2 regions of the Rahnella sp. PCH160 genome follow, and region 2 is predicted to be linked to the other one. Evidence: riboswitches for the same ligand, from Rfam matches in the RefSeq annotation. Region 2 holds a riboswitch; the other holds the start of a gene.
What was found. A riboswitch is a leader RNA that binds a small molecule or an ion and turns the genes downstream of it on or off. The one in region 2 is predicted to bind thiamine pyrophosphate.

Region 1 (4,634 bases), 860 kb from region 2:
GCTGTTGCCAAAAAGCGCAACAACCGGTTTTCCCACGCCCGCAGCAATGTGCAATGCGCCGCCATCGCTGGTAATAATCTGATTGCACAGAGACATCCCGGCCATGAGTTCACGAAGATTCACGGTATTGAACGGGACCATAATAATATCTTTGCAGGCATTGATAATGTACTTCGCTTTCTCGTCATCCCCGGGGTGACGCTGATTATCTGCTGAGCCGGGAGACCAGAAAAGAATAATTTTGCAAGGTTCATCACGCGCCAACCTGTGAGCGATTTCAATATAATTTTCAACAGACCAACGTTGTTTTTCTTTTCGGGAACTGATCTGTAAACCATATAACGGGAAATTGTAAGTGTTTTTTATTTTGTGAGCTGCGAATTCTATTTCAGATTTAGTCAACCATAAATCCAGTTTCCCCGGTTTGGTATGACAATTTAAAGGCCTGGCGAGTTGAGCCATCTGTTCGACCATATGCATTCCATCTTTCATATAAGGTATTTTATCGGTGACAGAGTCTGGCGCATCACTTCCTATGGCGATAATTCGTTTGGCCCGTGATAATCTCGCCCATTGCAAAGGTCTTTTATTCCAGTTCCCCGCCACGATGGCAACATCATAACCTTCTCGCCAGATAGTCAAGGTGGTAGTAATACGGCGTAAAATGGCTTTTATCTTTTTAGTGTATGAATTTTCGTGGTGTAGTTTTGTATAATGATGAACTTTACTGACGCCGGGATTACCTTCGAGAACCTGTTTGTTGTAAGAATTCACCAGCATATCGACATGATGATTTTTCGCCAGCATAGAAATAAGCGGGGTCGTCAGGATAAGATCACCAATGTTTTCCCGTCTTATTATTAGTATTTTCATTTCTTTCCTCATTAAACACACTGTCATCATGATTACAATTTCATCTCCGACTCTCATCATGCGGGTATTCTATTACGAAATCTGTAACAGAGAGATAATGAAAGTTACCGTTAGGTAGACTTAAACCAAAAAATATAGTTCCACGCTGAGTGTCGGTATAATGAAAAGGTTGTGTTAAAGATTGTTAGTATTCCGTGAGGGGTTTCCGATTTAATTAATACCCTGTTTCTACGCACCGACACCGGAATGAGTTCAGCTTGTGTCAACAAGCCACTTCCCGTAAGCTGATGAAAGAATATATATTTACTAATGACTCGGGGTGCCGCTCTTGCAAAAGAAAGGCTGAGATTTTACCCGTATTACCTGATCTGGATTATGCCAGCGTAGGGAAGTCAGGTATCTCTCCCGATACCGCCTTCTTCAGCGCCGGTGGGGAGAACCATGAACACCCGACCTTCCGTTTTTTCTGGCGCATTAGCCGCCGCTTCTTTGCAACAACTTCGTGCCTCTGCGCCGCTGGTTCATTGCCTGACCAACGACGTGGTGCAATCTTTTACGGCGAATGTCCTGCTGGCGCTCGGCGCTTCACCGGCGATGGTGATTGATCCCGCCGAAGCTGCGCAATTCAGCGCAGTTGCCGATGCCTTACTGATTAACGTCGGCACGCTGACCCGTCCTCATGCTGATGCGATGCTGGCCGCTATTCACGCGGCCAATCAGGCCGGAAAACCCTGGGTGCTGGATCCGGTCGCTGTCGGCGGCCTGAGCTGGCGCACTGAGTTTTGCCTCGAACTTATCAACCTCACCCCGGCCGCCATTCGCGGAAACGCCTCTGAAATCCGCGCGCTCAGTGGCCTGACTGCGTCCGGGCGTGGTGTAGACAGCGGTGATGATTCCCTGTCTGCATTACCCGCCGCGCAACAACTGGCGCGTGAAACCGGGGCGGTAGTGGCTGTTACAGGTGAAACGGATTACGTCACAGACGGCGAGCATAGCTGTTCGGTGACAGGCGGGCACGCCATGATGACCCGCATCGTCGGCACGGGCTGTTCGTTATCCGCCGTCGTTGCCGCATTTGTGGCGTTGCCCGGCGAGCGTCTGGATAACGTTGCTGCGGCATGTCGCGTGATGTCCTGCGCAGGAGAACGTGCCTGCGCTGTAGTAAACGGGCCCGGCAGTTTCACGCCGGAGTTTCTCGATAACCTGTTTTTAATGCGCGAAGAGTGGCTGACCGGGGAAAACGTGTGATGAAAAGAATTAATGCACTGACCATCGCAGGCACCGACCCGAGTGGTGGCGCGGGGATCCAGGCAGATCTGAAAACCTTCTCGGCGCTGGGTGCGTATGGCACCAGCGTGATCACCGCGCTGGTGGCGCAAAACACTCTTGGCGTGCAGTCTGTTTACAACATCGGGCCGGATTTTGTGGCCGCGCAGCTGGATTCCGTGTTCAGTGACGTGCGAATCGACAGCACAAAAATTGGCATGCTGTCGAACAGCCAGATTGTCGACGCGGTGGCAGAAAGGCTGAAGTATTATCAGCCGCCGTTTGTGGTGCTTGATACCGTGATGCTGGCCAAAAGTGGCGATCCGCTGCTGTTGCCGGAAGCCGTCGATGCCGTGCGACGTCTGCTCATCCCGCAGGTTTCAATTATCACCCCAAATCTGCCGGAAGCGGCTGCTTTGCTGGAATGTCCGGTGGCGGTGAATGAAACGGAAATGCGCGAACAGGGTGAAGCGTTACTGGCAATGGGATGCGGGGCGGTGCTGATGAAGGGCGGTCATCTGAGTGATGAAGAAAGCCCGGACTGGCTGTTTTTGGCGGATTCACGCGAGCGTTTTACTGCGCCGCGGGTGAATACCCGGCATACGCACGGCACCGGTTGTACGCTGTCGGCGGCGCTGGCGGCATTGCGTCCGCGTCACAATAACTGGGCGGATACCGTGCGGGAAGCCAAAGACTATTTGCAACAGGCACTGATGCAGGCCGACTCACTGGAAGTCGGTCACGGCATCGGGCCGGTGCATCATTTCCACCGCTGGTGGTAAAACCTGTCAGGCGCGGCGCTGGGTTTCGCTCAGCGCCTCTTCTGCCCGATGAAACATCGTCAGCGCCTGTTGCAGATGTACGGCGTCAAACGGGTTCAGCGGGTAGAACTTCTCTTCCTTGCGCGGGCGCAGCATCACACGAATTTTATCCGCTGAAACCCGTTCAAACCGGTAACTGGCAATATCCTGATTTTCATCATCCTTCCAAGACAGCAACAGCGCAGCCTGCTCGCCGGTGCGGCGGCCAATAAACTGCTCATTCAGCCATAAGCCTTCGCATTCTCCGTCTTTTTGTAGCTTCTTACCGCTGAACCACGTTGACTCTGCCTGCATCAGCAGTGACTGTGCCGTAATTTCTTCATGCAACTGACGCCACAGCGGCTGGTTATTCTCCATCTGCCAGCAGGCCATGCCGAGATAATCGTTCAGTTCACGCCAGTCGCTTTCCAGCTGTTCTTTCAGCTCAGGTTCCTGAATATGCATAAACTGTTGCAGGCCGGTTGCCTGTTCACCCAGCTTGTTATAAGCGATAACGGTCATGGTGCGGGGCTTACGGCGGAAGGTAATCCACAGAAGAAATTTAGGAATACGAAAAGTAATAGCCTGAATGGTCAGTTTGTAGCGATTGCCGCGCGACATAACAATACCGTTGGACGTGCCACGTTTATCCTGATAATTCCTCACCAGCACCACACTGTTCTGACCCATCCAGCCCGTGACGTAATGCTCTTTTTCGCTTTCAGCCACGTCCAGATCGCGCACTATCTGAGTGATGATCTCCATATCGAGCTGAGACAGGGACAGTGACCGATCGGCACTGTAATAGCTTTTTTTCAGGGGGGCTGCAGCAGGCATAAAAGTATCCACGATATTGGTGTGGTTTACAGCTTACACCAAGTTGTCATACAAATTTTGGGGCTACCCCGCAAAACGGGCATCTTTTTCGGATCGCGCTAACCCTGATGACGAAATTTCCCGAGGCGTCTCGTAAAAATGCACGTGCTGCGTTGTTATTCATTTTGTCAGGATTATTCTCTTGCTCATTGAAATCAGGGAGCGATACACAGAATGAAATATTTGACGTTACATGAAACGGTAATTAATGAGACGGTTCTCATCATGAATGCCGTCTTTGATAAATTAAAGACCCCGCTTATTATAAGACGCATTCGCCGCAGTGATATTATCTGGCAACAGCGCAAGGCGAGACGTAATTTACTGCAACCGGAAAAGCATCAGCTTAACTGGAAATGGTTATTTAATGAATTTCGTAAAACAAACCCGCAGAGTCTGGAGTTGAGCAAACCGCTTACGTGTTTTGTCTTAAAAATCCGCCACAGGAGCGGGCGGCTTTCCTGCTGAAATCCTGCTGGTTTGCAGAAAATAATCTTGAAATCAATGCGATTGAGAACTTTTACCGTAAGACTCCAGAGCATCCTTTGAAAGGGAGAATGCTGTGCTTTAGTCTATGTATCACGGTGATCTACGCCGGAAAACTCGATGAAAATAAATTTATAAAAAAAGAAAAATCAAAATTTTTTATCAAAGATATTGTCAACGAGGCTGTAATGAGTTTTTATATGTCTGAAGCCCCATTAATGCACGTCACAGGAAAAATGGAGTGCGAGTCAAACTACTATTTACTCAGTGAATATATAAATTCGAAGTTAATTAATAGAACGTCTTAGTAATATCCAGGATGTTTAAAATTAA
Region 2 (4,634 bases):
TTGCCGCCAGTAACTTTTCCTGCGCCTGTGGACCGAATTCTTCCAGCATCAGTTGCCGGCTGTAACGCATAAAGGCCGCGTCGTTAAGCATCTTCCGGAACCTTGCTGGCGCATAAGGCCAGCAGTTGCGCGGTGGCCGCGCGCCAGTCCGCGGCCTGCGTTATGGCGCTGACGACGGCGATGCTGCCGACGCCGCAATCAAGAACCGACGGTGCGCGGTCAATACTGATGCCGCCGATGGCGACTGTCGGGAAACTGCCGTTCAGCTGCCTAATGTGTCGGGCTAATTCCGACAACCCCTGCGGCGCCGACGGCATATCTTTGGTCTGCGTCGGGAAAATATGGCCGAGTGCGATATAAGACGGATTGACCGCCACGGCGCGGGCCAGTTCTTCATCGTCATGCGTCGATACGCCCAGACGCAAACCGGCATCAAGAATGGCCTGCAAATCGGCGGTATCCAGATCTTCCTGACCTAAATGCACGCCGTATGCCTGATGTTTTACCGCCAGACGCCAGTAATCGTTAATGAACAGCCGCGCGTCATATTTTCGTCCCAGCGTAATGGCGTCGATAATGGCGGGTTCGACGTCTTCATCGGGTAAATCTTTCACCCGCAGTTGCAGCGTTTTAACGCCCGCATCCAGCAGGCGGGCAATCCATTCGACAGTATCCACCACCGGATATAAACCCAGATGGAAAGGAACGGACGGGAACGTTTTAGCGTGCCGACTCATTTACTGATCTCCGGCGTGTAATGGCTGGCAGGATGATAAAGCTCGCTGCCGCGCGAACGGAATTCCGCAGACATTTGTGCCATGCCGGATTCCATAAGTTCGATAGGCCGGGCTTTGGCTTCCAGCGCGGCGGCGTAATCGCGAACTTCTTGCGTGATTTTCATTGAGCAGAATTTTGGGCCGCACATTGAACAGAAGTGTGCGACTTTTCCGGATTCCTGCGGGAGAGTTTCATCGTGATAAGCGCGTGCTGTGGCCGGATCGAGCGCCAGATTAAACTGGTCTTCCCAGCGGAATTCAAACCGCGCTTTAGACATGGCGTTATCACGGATTTGTGCGCCCGGATGGCCTTTCGCTAAATCTGCCGCGTGCGCTGCTATCTTGTAGGTAATCAAACCCTGTTTAACGTCTTCTTTGTTCGGCAGGCCAAGATGCTCTTTTGGCGTGACGTAACACAGCATGGCGCAACCGAACCAGCCAATCATCGCCGCGCCAATCCCGGACGTGAAGTGATCGTAACCGGGTGCAATGTCGGTCGTCAGTGGCCCGAGCGTATAGAACGGCGCTTCATGGCAATGCTCGAGTTCTTCGGTCATATTGCGGCGGATCATTTGCATCGGCACATGCCCCGGCCCTTCAATCATCACCTGTACGTCATATTCCCAGGCGATTTTCGTCAGCTCGCCCAGCGTATGCAATTCTGCGAACTGCGCTTCGTCGTTTGCATCCTGAATTGAGCCCGGACGCAGGCCGTCGCCCAGCGAAAGCGAGACATCGTAGGCGGCGCAGATTTCGCAGATCTCACGGAAATTCTCATACAGAAAGCTTTCGCGATGATGCGACAGGCACCATTTCGCCATGATTGAGCCGCCGCGCGAAACAATGCCGGTCAGGCGTTTGGCGGTCATCGGTACGTAACGCAGCAGCACGCCTGCGTGTATGGTGAAGTAATCCACGCCTTGCTCGGCCTGTTCCAGCAGGGTATCGCGGAACATTTCCCAGTTCAGGTTTTCGGCAATGCCGTTCACTTTTTCCAGAGCCTGATAAATCGGAACGGTGCCAATCGGAACCGGGCTGTTACGCAGGATCCATTCGCGGGTTTCGTGGATATAGCGGCCGGTGGAGAGATCCATCACGGTATCCGCGCCCCAGCGTGTCGACCACACCAGCTTTTCAACTTCTTCTTCGATGGAGGACGTCACCGCTGAGTTACCGATATTGGCATTCACCTTCACCAGAAAATTGCGGCCAATGATCATCGGCTCGGATTCAGGGTGGTTGATATTGGCGGGGATAATCGCGCGACCGGCGGCGACTTCCTGGCGCACAAATTCCGCAGTGATATTGGCGGGCAGGTGCGCTCCGAAGCTTTCGCCGGGATGTTGCTGGCGCAGAACTTCTCCGCGGATCCGCTCACGCCCCATATTTTCACGGATGGCGATGAATTCCATCTCAGGAGTAATCATGCCCCGGCGCGCATAATGTAACTGCGTGACATTTTTACCGGCAAGGGCTTTTCGCGGGCGCGGCAGATGCTCGAACCGCAAATGATCCAGTCCTTCATCGGCCAGACGCTGCTGAGTAAAACCGGAGCTGACCTGTGGAAGTTCTTCGGTATCGGCGCGTCCGGTTATCCAGCGGGCGCGCAATTTTTCCAGACCGGTATGCACGTCGATAGTTGCAGACGGATCGCCATACGGCCCGGCGGTGTCATAAACCGGAATCGCTTCGTTTTCTTCAAACTGCGGATTGTCTTTTCCGCCGCCGATCAGCGTCGGGCTGAGCTGGATTTCCCGCATAGGGACACGAATATCAGCGTGGTTGCCCTGGAGATAGATACGTCGGGAATTGGGAAAGGCTTCGCCTTGCAGGCTGTCGATAAACGACTGTGCCTGTGCGCGTTGTTCGCGGCGGTTAGCGGGCTTTTTTTCGGATGTAACGGGTTTCTGGGTACTCGACATAGCAAATTCCTTGTGTTGTTTTCACGGCAAAAGCGTGACAGAACGTAATGGAAAATTGCTTGTCTGGAGGTTTACGGCAGGAGTAAAAATGGGCGGTTGAACGCTGGCGGCCGTATGCAGGCTGATGCCAAATCGCGCTAAACGCATAACATTACTCTTGTTCCCTTCGCGGGTACTAACCCGATCAGGTTCCGCGGATCCCGAATTAACGGTCTCAGCCTGGCATCATCTCCGCGAGGAAATTTTGCACGAGGCACTCCGACAAGAAGCCTCAATATAGGAGGCCGTTTTAAAAACTACAACCCTGAGCAGGGTTTTTATTGTGGCAACGTGTTGTGCAGACGTAACACGTTACGCGGGTTTGGCGAGATGCTCTTCGTTTGCAGAAGGTAATTCTTTGCGACTTTCCGGATCAAAGGCCAGAATGATCAGTTGATCCTCGAGCTGAAAACGCGCATCCAACGCTTCACCCACATCAGATAATGCATAATGAAATGCGAAAGCATTGTCATCATCAATATCATTTTCGGTGTAACTGTCATGGAAAGCCATGATAGCTTCAGTATTGAGCTCGAGTGCGGGGTATATTTTCGCAGCCTGTAATTTTATCTCTGCACCTTCCACTTCATCAATGATCCGCTGATAAAGGTGGAAATGGCCGGCGGACAGATAATCCACCAGGTTATGGCAAAAGTTGTCCAACGCTTTTTCATTCAGCGGTGTATGTTTTTCTTTATTGGGTTTCAGGCCGACCAGTGTGCAGTAAGACACCAGCAGTTCTTTGCGTGCGTGCAGCCATTGATCCACTAACTCATTACTGCCACCAACGCGTTGGGTCAGTCTTTCCAGACGATTTAGCATGGTTGACTCCGTGAGCGAGAAAAAAGTAACCAAAGGTTACTAATATGTAAATATCAACCCCAGATTGTCAGTCTCGTCGAGGTTATGCAACAACAATTATGGAATTACAGATTACAGAACAACATACCGGCTGGTGGGTGATCAGCTATGAAGGCAAGCTGTGGCTGCCTGAAGGTGAACTGCCGTTTGGCAGCGCTGAAAAGTTTGCGCTGACAGGCAAAATTGGGCGTCAGATTGGCGAGTGGCAGGGCGAGCCGGTGTGGATGGTGCGTCAGGCGATGCACCATCACATGGTGTCCGCGCGGCAGATGCTCGATCAGGAACGCGGGCTATTCCAACTGGTCGGGCGCGGCGTGCAACTGTCGGAATTTTACCGTTCGCACAAATTCTGCGGCTACTGCGGGCATGAAATGCAGGTCAGTAAAACGGAATGGGCTGCGCTGTGCGGGAACTGTCGTGAACGGTATTATCCGCAAATCGCGCCCTGCATCATTGTCGCTATCCGCCGGGGTGATGAGATTTTGCTGGCGCAGCATGTTCGTCACCGTAATGGTATTCACACGGTACTGGCCGGTTTCGTTGAAGTCGGCGAAACCCTCGAAGAAACCGTGGCGCGTGAGGTCATGGAGGAGAGCAATATCCGCGTGAAAAACGTCCGGTACGTCAGCTCTCAGCCTTGGCCGTTCCCGAATTCGCTGATGATGGCGTTTATGGCCGACTATGACAGCGGTGACATCGTGCACGATCCGAAAGAGCTGCTCAGCGCGGGCTGGTATCGCTTTGATCAGCTGCCACAGTTGCCGCCGCCGGGAACCATCGCCCGCCGGTTGATTGAAGATACAGTTGCGCTGTGCCGCGCAGAAAGAGATGAAGACGACGTGTAGCAGGAGTGTTGCATGGTAGAATGCCGCCAGATTATTTTCGGGCGGCCCGAATATTGAAGGAAAAAGACAGAATGAATGAGTTGAAAAATGACCGCTACCTGCGCGCCCTGTTACGCCAGCCTGTGGATATCACACCGGTCTGGATGATGCGTCAGGCGGGCCGTTATTTGCCAGAGTACAAAGAAACCCGC

Region 1: linked by a shared signal. The riboswitch ahead of thiM (hydroxyethylthiazole kinase) and the one ahead of thiC (phosphomethylpyrimidine synthase ThiC) in region 2 are both predicted to bind thiamine pyrophosphate.

Annotation. Positions count from the first base shown of each region.
Region 1 is NZ_JBLOGT010000001.1:2,153,251-2,157,884, forward strand. Features, by position in the region: gene ACM5QY_RS10070 (glycosyltransferase family 9 protein) at 1-873, opposite strand, end outside; TPP riboswitch at 1,179-1,280, shown strand; gene thiM (hydroxyethylthiazole kinase) at 1,315-2,121, shown strand; gene thiD (bifunctional hydroxymethylpyrimidine kinase/phosphomethylpyrimidine kinase) at 2,121-2,921, shown strand; gene ACM5QY_RS10085 (hypothetical protein) at 2,928-3,776, opposite strand; gene ACM5QY_RS10090 (hypothetical protein) at 3,990-4,283, shown strand.
Region 2 is NZ_JBLOGT010000001.1:1,294,299-1,298,932, forward strand. Features, by position in the region: gene ACM5QY_RS05980 (HesA/MoeB/ThiF family protein) at 1-91, opposite strand, end outside; gene thiE (thiamine phosphate synthase) at 84-737, opposite strand; gene thiC (phosphomethylpyrimidine synthase ThiC) at 734-2,698, opposite strand; TPP riboswitch at 2,843-2,969, opposite strand; gene rsd (sigma D regulator) at 3,050-3,559, opposite strand; gene nudC (NAD(+) diphosphatase) at 3,658-4,443, shown strand; gene hemE (uroporphyrinogen decarboxylase) at 4,515-4,634, shown strand, end outside.